4 regions of the Oceanobacter antarcticus genome follow, and region 4 is predicted to be linked to each of the others. Evidence: predicted binding sites of a transcription regulator. Region 4 holds the regulator's gene; each other region holds the start of a gene.

Region 1 (3,149 bases), on a different contig from region 4:
TGGCCAGGATGCTGGTAGTGTCGCTCTGACTATTGCCGACACCGGGGTAGGTGACGCTGGTGCGATTACCACAACGGCTTCAGGTACTACAGTACCGGCGATGACAGTGGGTGTATCGGCAGACAATAGCAGCCTGGTGTTCACCTCTGGTAGTACTGGTGCCAGTTCCGAAGTGGATGTCACTAACGGCACGTTTGCTATCGAAGGTGGTTTTGTCTCTGGCAGTGAAGTCACCCAGGCGGTGACGCCAAACGCTATGGAAAACGGCGATCTGGTGATTAACGGTACGTCTATTCAGGGTGCCAATGCCAGGGATGATACTGCCTCCGATACTGTCGCCTTGACCAGTGATGCCGCTGCCGGTGGTATCGCCGTAGCCGCTGCGATCAACAAGTCGAGCGCAGAAACCGGGGTGACCGCTGAAGTGAATGCCACCACGATGAACGGTGGTGGTGATACCAGTCTGCTGGACAAAGCGGCTGCCGGATCGACCGGTACGGTGATAATCAATAACGTCGAAACCACGGCGATCAATCTGACCGGTGATGAAGGACGTGACCGTCAAACCGCGATCGATGCAATCAACTCGGTATCCGGTCAGACCGGTGTGATGGCGGAAGATAACGGTGAGTCGATCACCCTGACCGCTGCCGATGGCCGTAACATTTCGGTGGCCATCGACAACAAGGCATCCACTAACGCAGCGGCGGGTTTTGATTCCAGCAACTTTGGTAACGCCATTGGTTTAAGCGCCGATGAAGCCGGAGTGGGTGAAGCGGATCTGTCGGGTACCTCCTCGACCTACGCGAATACTGCCGGCACGACCTATTCAACCGTAACGCTGACTTCAGCCAGTGCGATTGAAGTCAGTAATGGTGAGAACGGTGCTGATGAGCTGTCGGCTCTGGGCTTGCAAGCGGGCACGTACGGCGGTGGTGAAGATGGCCAGTATCTGAAAGATATCGACATCTCGACCTTCGAAGGCGCTCAGTCGGCGATCAAGTCAGTCGACAATGCGATCGAACAGGTGGCTTCCCAGCGTGCTGATCTCGGTGCGATCCAGAACCGTCTGGAATCCACCGTGAGTAACTTGCAAGTGACCTCGGAAAACCTGAATGCGGCCAACTCGCGGATTCAGGATGCAGACTTTGCGGCAGAAACAGCCGAGATGTCTCGCACCCAGGTGCTGCAGCAGGCAGGTATTTCCGTTCTGGCTCAGGCGAACGCTGCAGGTCAGCAAGTTCTGTCTCTGCTGGGTTAACCCACAGACGTGGTGGCCTGACGGCCACCACTGATCGTTTCAAGACCGTGAGGTGAACCACATGAGCGACATTAACGTGAATTCAACCACCAGAATCCCTACCAACGTTGCCACCATGTATCGTGACAACAACGGCCAGAGTCCACTGGGTACAACCGGAACCGGCAAAGACTTGCCAGCCGCTGGCAACAAGGGGCAGTCAAGCGCCGTTCCTGACCAGCAGCAGGTGCAAGAAGCCATCTCTCGTATTAACGAATACGTGCAGCAATCGGAACGGACACTGGACTTTCAACTGGATGAAAGCAGCGGCGAGACTATTATTCGGGTTTACGACAAGCAGTCCGAAGAACTGATTCGCCAGATTCCCAGTGAACTGGCCCTTGAACTGGCGCAAAAATTGAATGATGAGGAACCATCGTTATTGTTCAGTGCCCAGGTCTAGGCGACAAACAGGATCCGGGATTCCCCGGCTCAAGAAAAACCCGCACTGACCGATAACGTCAGTGTGGGTTTTTTTATGAGTGGTCGAATATGGCCAGCGGGAGTTACTGATGGCATCTATTGAGTCGCTGGGCCTGGGATCTGGCGTGTTGACCACCGAGCTGGTGGAAAACATTATCAATGCCGAGCGCGAGGCCGCGGATCTGAGGCTGGATTCAAAACAGCAGTTGGTAGAAGCCAAAATTACCGCTTATGGCGAAATACAGTCGCAGCTTTCAACGCTTGATTCCGCTGTGAGCAAGCTGGCCAGTCCGTCGTTGGCGAATGCCACTGTGGCGACGTCTTCCAACGAGGATATTCTTACCGCGACCACTTCCAGCGTGGCCGAACCTGGTAGCTATACCATTGAGGTACTCAATACCGCCAGAGCTCATTCTCTGGCCAGTGACCGTTACACCAGTTTTGATGAAATCGTTGGCACTGGCAAACTGGTCTTCACCTTTGGTGAAAACAGCTACGACACCGATGGCAACCTGACCGGACAGGATGTGAACCCGGACAAACCCGGTACGACCATTTCGATCGACAATTCCAATCGCACCCTGAGTGGCATTCGTGATGCCATTAACAGCGCCGATATGGGTGTGACGGCATCTATTATCAACGACGGCAGTGGTTACCGCCTGCTGATGACCTCGGCCGACACCGGTAAAGAGCAAGCCATGCGGATTCAAGCGCTGGACAGCTCCGGGGCCGAGTTAACCACAGGTTTGTCGGCGTTAGCGTTTAATGCTTCCCAGGGCGCCTATTCGTCCCTGGAAGAAACCAGCACCGGACAAGACGCTCAGCTACGGGTCAATGGCCTGAATATTACCCGCAGCAGCAACGCCGTGGATGAAGTGGTGAAGGGCGTTACGCTGAATCTGCAAAATGCCGATGTCGGCAATACGGTGACGGTGACGGTGGCCGCAGATGTGGAGCAGCTATCAGAAAACCTTCAGGCATTTGTCGATGCCTATAATACCTTCAAGCAGTTCAGCGACGAGCTCAGCACCTACGATTCGGCCAACGAACAGGCCGGGTTGTTGCTGGGAGACTCCACCATACGCTCGATCCAGTATCAGGTACGGTCACTGATCAGCCAACCGATTGCCGGGTTGTCGGGGTCTGCTTTCCGCTCGTTGACGGAACTCGGGGTCAATACCGATCAGGACAACGATTATTTGCTCTATTTTGATCAAACCACGTTTAACGAGGCGATCACGTCCGACCGCCGTGCCGTTGCCAGTATTCTGGCCAAGTCGGGTCTGACCACCGACAGTCAGGTAACTTACGTCAACGACTCGATCAATACTCAACCAGGCAGCTACGATGTCCATGTCACCCAGCTGGCCACCCAGGCAATGTATCAGGGCGGCCGTGTCGCGGGTCTGGATTTCAGTACTGC
Region 2 (3,149 bases), on a different contig from region 4:
CAGGTAGGCGTCATCAGGCAGCGCCATCATCAATCCCAACACCGGCGCCATCAACGTCAGCGGCAAACCGCTGCAGAGCCAATGCACCAGAGCCTTGGCCAGTGCCAACAGATAAAGCGACTCACCCGACGCCAGCCACTGTTCCAGAGTGCCGTCCTCGACATCCGCCTTGTAGAGCGCATCGAGCGACAGCAAGGTCGCCAGCAAGGCACCCACCCAGATCACACCACCGGCAATACGCGCCAGAAAGTCAGGATCCGGATCCACCGCCAGCGGAAACATCGCCACCACCATTAAAAAAAACATCAAGGGGTTGAGCCACTCACCGGGATTTCGCCCGGCCAGCAGCAAGTCCCGCTTAATGGTCGCGACGACCAGGCTCATGAGAGTCCTCCCGCCAACGCCAGTTCACCCAGATCCAGACGTGTGAGCGACGGTATATTCTGCAAGGCATGATGACTGGTAATAATGACCGCGCCATTGCGGGCAACATGCTGCTGGATCTGTGTTTCAAGCCAGGCAACACCGGCAATATCCAGCGCCGTAAACGGCTCATCCAGAATCCACAACGGTGCCGATACAATCGCCAGACGCGACAAGCCGACGCGGCGCTGCTGCCCTGCCGACAGCTGATTACAAGGCGTCTCTTCATAGCCGCCCAGTTCGACCGCCTCCAGCGCCCGCCAGAGATCATCATCGGTAATCACCGCCGCAGATTCCGCAGACATCCATGGGCTGACCAGCCAGCGCAAATTTTCCAGCGGCGTCAGCCCCCGCTTGATCGCTGCCAGATGGCCAAGATACAGACGTTGACGGGCGTAATCGGAAAAAACGACGGATAGCGGTTGGCCATGCCACTGCAACGCCCCGTCAAAATCGCGATTCAAACCGGCAAGCAACCGCAACAAGGTGGTTTTACCGGCACCATTAGGGCCGGCCAGCTGTAATAAATCGCCATTATTGACGGCCAGGTTCAGACGATCGAACAACACCCGGTCATCGCGCTCACAATACAACTGAGTTGCGCTCAGAGACACGCTGTTATCGCTATAACGATTCGCCATTCAAACCCCGGTAGTTGTGCCAAATCAGTTGCCACTGCCAATAATGGCGGGCGCATTATATACAAAAACCGTACAGACTGTGGCTTGACCGGATGGGTCATTCGATCAATTTGTCTCATTCATCAGACGCACTTCAGATCCTGCCTCAAGCGCCGATAACAGGGTACAGCCAAAAAGGTAGCGAGCGATGACAGGACAAGGCAAAACCGAGTTTATCAATGCGTATTTTGAGTCGATTGTCAGCGCCGTCGTTTCGACGCACAGTCATTAATACACGCAGTCATTGACAGATGCGCCCTCAACCTATGCGGGAGGTAACCGATGATCCGATTCAGGCCGACGTGTTACCCGATTGGCACTGACACTGAGCGCTACCAGCCAAGCCTGGACGGGAGCCTGGCGTGAGGCCGCTGATTACAAGCGATTTACTGCAACGTACCGCGCTGGAGACACCCGCACGGCGCGAGCCGGTGATACAGGCGCGGGTATTAACCAGCACACCCTCTGCCGACACTACCGCCCGACGCTACACCCTGACATTGGCCGTGGCGGATCAACAGCTGACGGTGAACAGCGAACAGGATTTTGCACCGGGAACACGCCTGACCATGGTTCTCAAACCGGGGCCAGCACTGACGGTGATCAAAGCGGATGCCCAACAACACAGCGGCCAGCCGTCCCAGTCCACATCAGTCCCACCGGAACAGGCTATTGCCCGCCTGCTGGCCTCGCGCTTACCCCTGCAACCTCCCGCCTCACAACCGGCACAGCCTACGACGGCCACACTGACCAGCCCTGCGTACCCGATCAGCAATCAAGCCAGCAGCACGATACCCAGCCCGATAACCACAACAACCAATACAAGCACGAATGTCATCGGCGTCCTGATGCAGCTGCTACAAACTCCGTCCTCCGCCCAACCCAAGGGCAACCGCCCTTTGCCCACACCCGTCAGCCCATCTCTGACGACCCCATCAAACACCCCATCAAACAATGGCACCACGACACCCGGTTTGAGTCAGCAGACGCAAGCGTTGTTACAACAATGGCATAACCAGCTGCCACAGGCAGGCGGCCGTGATGCCGCCGCGATCAAAACAGCCATTCAACAATCCGGGGTTTTTCACGAAGCCCAGCTATTAGCCAAACTGAACGCCGCCGTGAGCAGCCCAGGCAACTCAGATAATAGCGGCAGCGGCAAAATGTCAGGTATCGCCGAGCAGCTATGGCAACGCCTGGCGGCATTATCGCCAGCGCGACCACAGATGCCAGCAGCCACGACAACGCCAGAGCAAACAGCCCCCTTACCATTGAGCCAGCCAGCCAAGCAGCCACCACAACCATTACAACAAACGTTGCAGCAGATCAGCCAGAATTACAGCCAGCAAATGGCCGCCGCAGTAGCGCATGTCAGCGACCGTACGCCGAGTCTGACCAACCTCAAGGCCGTACTGGCACAGAGTATTCTGGATCTGGAAGGCAACCACTCGCGCACCATTCCATTAAGCTGGACGCTGGCGTCAGAAACACCCCTCAGCCGACCGCTGAAACAACTGTTGGCCGGTATTGAAACCCGGCAACTCAACATGGCCAGCGAGCCGCGTTCCTTGTTGCAGACCTTGCTGCTGTTAAAGGACGGTGAGGCCTTGCAGCAGGTACGGATTGACGTGCAACGCCAAGACGGTTCTCCCCACAGCGCCGAGCAACGTCCGCCAGAACCACGCAGTAGCGAAGCGGCCAGCACCAATAGCCCACATTCACCACCCACACATAACAGCGACGACCCCAACGCCCAACACCAGCACAGCCCGCCATCAGCGGCGGCACAACGCCAGCCGGTGTGGCAGCTCAAATTACATTTCGAACTGGAACAATTTGGGCCGCTGGATGTGGAGATCCAGCTGGGCTGGCCCAGGCTGGACATCACTTTCTGGTCTTCCCAACAGCACACCCGGCACATGCTAAGCGCCGCCTTGCAGCCATTACGCCAGCGGCTGCAAGCGCTAGGAGCAGAAGTACAACAAATGGAAGTGCGTCACGGCTCACTGCCCGTCGGGCAGCAAAACGTTATTACCCAACGACTGG
Region 3 (3,149 bases), on a different contig from region 4:
TTGGCCAGATGCTCAACGTTTTCATTCACCAGCGTGGTTACGGTTGTGGATGCTGCATCCACATCAATAGCGGTAATGGAGTTGGTGCCGGTATCTGCCAGTACCGCGTTCAGCAGTACGGATTTGCCATCCTCAGAAACAGCGGCTTCAACCTTGCCCGCCAGTGATGCGTTACCCGCAATCTGGCTGTTCAATTCATCAGCAAACGATTGTGCGGTTGTATAAGTGCCAGCTGAAAGCGTCAGATCAGTACCCGCAGCCGCCGCAACCGAACCGGTACCGGAACCAGTCAGGCCCAGACGTACGGTATTACCACCAGCAATAGAGTTCACGCCGTCAAAAATAAAATCCATCTTGCTTTGGGCGTAATTGCCGCCATCGGTACCAGACGTTTCCGATGTCGCAGTGGCAATATCCATATTGGCGCTGCCAGAGCGAGCAACGACATTGGCATCCGCCCCTACTTCGGTCGTGGTGAACGTCAGGCTGCCATCATCATTAGCAGATGCGGCGACCAGGGCATTACCATCGGCATCCTGGAAGTTGGCGTCGTTGGCAATGGCATTATTGATGTGCAAAGCCAGGTCTTCGGCATTGTCATACGTGCCGACACTGCCCGTGCCACCATTGGCAGAAGGATCGTAGCTAGAATCCAGCGTCAGGGTCTGGAACCCAGAGTTATTGACGTTGAGTTCAAACGTATTGTTGGTTGCATTAACAGCCGTACCAGCGGCAATTGACATATCCGCCGTCGTAAAGGTAGCGGCTGACTCAGCAGACGAGATAGACGAAGTCGTCACCGTACTGGTAATCGCAGCCGCACGGCCGGAGTAAGTGCCCGCCGTCAGACCCGAGTTACGAATATCGCCGGTGCCAGTGCCCTGACCACCTTCAACTTCGATATCAGAGCCATCCTGAGAAATCAGCGTGAAACCACCGTAGCTGGTGCCACTGGAGAGACCAGTCGCTGCTTCGGTCAGGTTACCGGAAGTGCCCAGATCCACCGTGATATTACGGCCATCTTTCGCCTCCAGCGTCACACCGCCGCCATCACCACCGTCCGTAGCCACCACACCGGTCTGGTCAGACTTGGCGTTAATGGAAGAAATCACTGAATCGCGGTCGGCAGAGGTATCCAGCCCACCCGTTGCCAAACTGATATCCACGCCATTCAGCGTCATGGTACCGGAGGCCTGACCCGCCACCATCTCACTGCCAGACGCCACGTTAGTGTTCACTTCAGCCGTGACACCGGTTTCATCCGACTTGGCATTGATGGCGGCCACTTTGGCAATCGCCGACGCTTCACGGCCCGACACAGATGAAGTGTCATCACCGCTGCGGGAAGGATCAATCGCAGTACCATTAATAATCAGATCGCCGCTGCGCAAGCCGTTTTCATTACCCAGAGCGCTAACGCCATTAGCCTGACCCACACCGAGCTTGTCGGCGGTCAGTTCAGCAATCGAAACGTCCACCGTTTGACCGGCATTAGCACCAATCTGGAAGGTCGCAGAAAAAGAACCATCCAGCAGTTTACGACCGTTAAAATCGGTTTCTTCCGAAGTACGGGTAATTTCCGCTACCAGCTGATCCACTTCTGCCTGCAACGCCTCACGATCGACATCGGAGTTGGTCGAGTTGGCCGACTGAACCGCCAATTCACGAATACGCTGCAGGTTTTCGTTCACCGAACCCAACGCACCTTCTGCGGTCTGGGCCAGGGCGATACCATCACCGGCGTTACGAACCGCCACTCCCAGACCCTTGATCTGGGAAGTAAAACGGGTAGAAATGGCCAAACCGGCCGCATCATCTTTCGCACTGTTAATGCGAAGACCCGAAGACAGACGCTCCAGAGCCTGCTGATTCGCGGACTGTGACTTGTCCAGGTTGCGCTGGGCATTCAAGGACGCGATGTTGGTATTAATAATTTGGGGCATGGTCTATCTCCTATGAGAATCTGGAGCCACCACCATCGCTGATGGGTGTTTGGCAGTGCTCCGCCTAACAGTTTCATAGTCGTTAACGGCCCACCTTCAGAGTTCTTTAGAAGTTTTTTGATTGCCCCTCAGCCGGGGATTCTCCGTAGGGGGCGTAATCTGCTGGGCTGGGCTGGCCGGTCATGGCACAGTACCCACCCCTGACCTGTGATTGATTCTGAATTGCTCCATGAATAAAGCAAAACGTACCGAGATTTTCAGCCGCCTGAGAGCAGCCAACCCCGAACCAAAAACCGAGCTGGAATACAGCACCCCTTTTGAGCTGCTGATTGCGGTATTGCTGTCGGCCCAAGCGACGGATGTGTCGGTCAATAAGGCCACTCGCAAGCTCTATCCGGTGGCCAATACTCCAGAAACGTTGCGGGCACTGGGTGAAGAGGGTCTGAAGCAATACATCAAAACCATTGGTCTGTTTAACAGCAAGGCCAAAAACGTCATCAATCTCTGCGATATCCTGATCCATCAGCACCAGAGTCAAGTGCCTCAAACCCGTGAAGCGCTCGAAGCATTGCCCGGCGTTGGCAGAAAAACCGCCAATGTGGTGCTGAACACAGCGTTCGGCCAGCCAACTATTGCAGTCGACACCCATATTTTCAGAGTATCTAACCGTACCCGTATCGCACCGGGCAAAGACGTGGTTGAAGTGGAGCAACGGCTATTACGGCTGATACCGAAAGAATTTCAGCTCGATGCCCACCACTGGCTTATTTTGCACGGTCGTTATACCTGCATTGCCCGCAAGCCGCGCTGTGGTTCATGCTTGATAGAAGACCTGTGCGAATACAAACAGAAAACGTCGGACTGAACGGCTGCCTGGCAACGGGTTCAGAACACCCAACCGGATAAACAAGAGAGGTTCACCATGAGAATGCTGCACACCATGTTGCGAGTAGGCGACCTGCAACGCTCTATCGACTTTTATACCCAGGTGATGGGTATGGAACTGTTGCGTCAGCACGACAATAAAGATTACCAGTACACACTCGCCTTCGTTGGTTATCAGCCAGAAAGTGAAGGCGCTGTGCTGGAGCTGACCTATAACTGGGGCCAGAGCGAATATGACCTCGGCAATGCCTACGGCCATATTGCACTGGAAGTAGACGACGCTGCCGCAGCTTGCGATAACATTCGCGCCAGCGGAGGCAA
Region 4 (3,149 bases):
CATCGTTTCAGGGACAGTTAGCGATGTTGAAGCGGGCCTGTACCCGTAAAGGCAGTGGTTCGCGTATGCGCTGCTTGCTGACCTTGCCGTTGACCAGTCAGGGACGTTGCTTGCAGGAAAATTATGAACACTTTAAACCGGCCGGACTGGCGGGCTGTATTTTTACCAAACTGGACGAGTGTTTCAGTCTTGGGCCTGCGATGAGTGTGGCAGCCCTGACCCGGTTGCCATTAGTGATGATTGCGGATGGCCCGAAGATTCCCGATGACCTGCATTATCCGGATGCTGGCAAGTTAGTCAGACTGGCGGAGCAAATGGCGCGTATGGCGCGTACCCGCTGGCAGGCGGCAGAGGCCATGAGTCTGGCCAATCGTCGCCAGACCGGTTCCCTACAAGGAGTTCATTAATATGGCAAATCATCCTGTTCAAGTCATTGCCGTCAGCGGTGGCAAGGGAGGTGTGGGTAAAAGTAACGTCTCCGTCAACCTGGCGATCGGACTGGCAGAGCTGGGGCGTCGTGTTGTGGTATTGGACGCTGACCTTGGATTGGCCAATATCGATATTCTGCTGGGTATCAGTTCCGCCCGCACCATTGAAAACGTACTGGCAGGGGAGTGTGACCTGCGTGACATCATGGTTCGTGGCCCTGGCGGTATTCGCATTGTACCGGCGGCCTCTGGCACCCAGAAACTGTCGCAGCTGAACAATAGGGAGCATGCCGGGTTGATACAGGCCTTCAGTGAGCTGGGCGACGATATCGACGTCTTGATCGTTGATACCGCAGCGGGCATCTCCGATACCGTGCTCAGTTTTGTGTGTGCGGCTCAGGAAGTATTGCTGGTAGTGACCGACGAACCCACCTCGATTACCGACGCCTACGCCCAGATCAAGTTGTTAAGTCGGGATTACGGCATGTTCCGCTTTCGTATCGTCGCCAATATGGTGCGTACCCCACAAGACGGCCATGCGCTATTTGCCAAACTCACCAAGGTGACGGATCGCTTCCTCGACGTGGCTTTGCAGTATGTCGGCGCGGTTCCCCAGGACGACGCCGTCAAGCGTGCGGTTCAGCGTCAGAAAGCGGTGATTGAAACCTATCCCCGTTCCCGTGCGGCAATTGCCTTCCGGGCGCTGGCGAAAAAAGTGGATGCCTGGCCACTACCAACGACACCACGGGGTCATCTGGAGTTTTTTGTTGATCGTCTGGTGCAGCAACAGGTTGGAGTGTGAGTTGTGAATCGGAGCAGTTGCCTCGCCTATACCGAGGTTGAAAAACACAAGGTGGATGAGCGTGTGCATGAGCACGCGACTCTGGTCAAGCGTATCGCCCACCACATGATGGCACGGCTACCGGATTCGGTGCAGGTCAACGATCTGATCCAGGCTGGCATGATTGGCTTGTTGGAAGCGGCGCGTAAATACGATGGCGACAAAGGCGCCAGCTTTGAAACCTATGCAGGCATCCGTATTCGGGGTGCCATGCTGGATGAAATTCGTCGGGGCGATTGGGCACCACGTTCGGTGCATCGCAACAGCCGCCGGATCAGTGAAGCGATCCAGCAAATAGAAGGTGAAACCGGCCGCGATGCGGAAGACAGTGACGTGGCTGAGCGTCTGGGACTGAGTGCCGACGACTATCACGCAATCCTGCGCGACAGCGCTGGATGCCGACTGTTCAGCTATGAAGAAATGCTCGAAAACAACGACGGTAGTGATGGCGTCGATGCTCTCTTGTCCAACAACGATGATCCATCCCACAGTATCGAACGGGGGGCTTTTCAGCAGCAGCTGGCGGATGCCATTCGTGGCCTGCCAGAGCGGGAGCAACTGGTGTTATCGCTCTATTATGATGAAGAACTCAACCTCAAGGAAATAGGCGCCGTACTGGGAGTGAGTGAAAGCCGGGTGTGCCAGATTCACAGTCAGGCGGCCCATCGATTGAAGGCTCGACTGGGTGGCTGGGCAAGCTGAATTTCCCTTGTTTCTGCGCTACGACAGAGCACTTGTATTCAGTTATTCCCCGTCTGGCCGATACCCTTGTCGACAGCATGAAACCGCAGGGATTGCGGTTGTTAGTGGTTGGCCATGGCGACAACAGGAAACTCTCCAGGCTTGCTGGATAACCGTCAGACTGGGTCTACACTTGCAGTAGAGTCCTTGAGTACTACGGGTATCAATGGGCATCAGAAACGGCTTGTTAGAAAAGTCGACTATTGGAGGTCGTTTTGGACAAGAACATGAAAATCCTCATCGTTGACGATTTTTCCACGATGAGACGCATCGTTAAAAATCTGCTGCGCGATCTGGGCTTCACCAATACTGCTGAAGCAGATGATGGATCAACCGCCTTGCCGATGTTGCAGCAAGGTGACTTCGATTTCCTGGTAACAGACTGGAATATGCCTGGGATGACGGGGATTGATCTGCTCAAAAAGGTGAGGGCAGACGAGCGACTGCGAAGCTTGCCCGTATTGATGGTGACCGCAGAAGCCAAGCGCGAGCAGATCGTGGCGGCCGCTCAGGCTGGTGTGAACGGTTACGTCGTGAAGCCATTTACTGCTGCAGTGCTCAAGGAAAAGATTGAAAAAATCTTTGAGCGTGTCGAAAGCTAACTCCGGGGTTTACCCATGTCCGAGAGCAATTCGCAACCACTGGCGCAGTCGACCAGCCTGGCAATGAAAAACCTGGCGCAGTCGATGGTGGAAAGCATTGAGCGCGGCGAAGTCAGTCATGCGGTGTCCCTGGTGAATCAGCTGAATGATGTACGGGATAAGACCCTGTATGAAGAAATTGGTCGACTCACCAGAGCACTGCACGAAGCCATCAAAAACCTCAATATTGAATCGCCGGGTGCCGGGTCAGAGATCGAAAGTGCGACCGACAAACTTGAGTACGTGATCGAGATGACCAACAAGTCGGCTAATCGCACCATGGATCTGGTGGATGCCGGTATGCCGTTGGCACTTTCCATTCGGGATCGAGCCGGTTCATTAGGGCAACAATGGCAGCGATTTCTTAACAAGGAACTCAAGCCGGATGAATTCCGGGTATTGTCGCGGGATATCGACGCTTTTTTGACCACCAGTCAACAGCAATCCGGCGAGTTGAAAGATCAGCTCTCCGAAATTCTACTGGCTCAGGATTTCCAG

What was found. The regulator FliA, encoded in region 4, starts transcription of late flagellar genes. The targets are predictions, from matches to a motif close to CTAAAGTTNNNNNNNNNNCNGCCGATA.
Region 1: fliD (flagellar filament capping protein FliD) is a predicted target of FliA. The motif match lies at 1,732-1,758, and genes of this name have one in related genera.
Region 2: fliK (flagellar hook-length control protein FliK) is a predicted target of FliA. The motif match lies at 1,196-1,222, and genes of this name have one in related genera.
Region 3: WG929_RS15410 (flagellin N-terminal helical domain-containing protein) is a predicted target of FliA. The motif match lies at 2,027-2,053, and genes of this name have one in related genera.

The regions. Positions count from the first base shown of each region.
Region 1 is NZ_JBBKTX010000020.1:33,562-36,710, forward strand. It holds gene WG929_RS15410 (flagellin N-terminal helical domain-containing protein) at 1-1,261, shown strand, start outside; gene WG929_RS15415 (flagellar protein FlaG) at 1,323-1,703, shown strand; gene fliD (flagellar filament capping protein FliD) at 1,813-3,149, shown strand, end outside.
Region 2 is NZ_JBBKTX010000007.1:120,071-123,219, forward strand. It holds gene ccmB (heme exporter protein CcmB) at 1-384, opposite strand, end outside; gene ccmA (cytochrome c biogenesis heme-transporting ATPase CcmA) at 381-1,064, opposite strand; gene fliK (flagellar hook-length control protein FliK) at 1,466-3,149, shown strand, end outside.
Region 3 is NZ_JBBKTX010000020.1:29,531-32,679, reverse strand. It holds gene WG929_RS15410 (flagellin N-terminal helical domain-containing protein) at 1-1,943, opposite strand, end outside; gene nth (endonuclease III) at 2,173-2,808, shown strand; gene gloA (lactoylglutathione lyase) at 2,866-3,149, shown strand, end outside.
Region 4 is NZ_JBBKTX010000021.1:61,066-64,214, forward strand. It holds gene flhF (flagellar biosynthesis GTPase FlhF) at 1-407, shown strand, start outside; gene WG929_RS15945 (MinD/ParA family protein) at 409-1,230, shown strand; gene WG929_RS15950 (RNA polymerase sigma factor FliA) at 1,234-1,971, shown strand; gene cheY (chemotaxis response regulator CheY) at 2,238-2,612, shown strand; gene WG929_RS15960 (protein phosphatase CheZ) at 2,628-3,149, shown strand, end outside.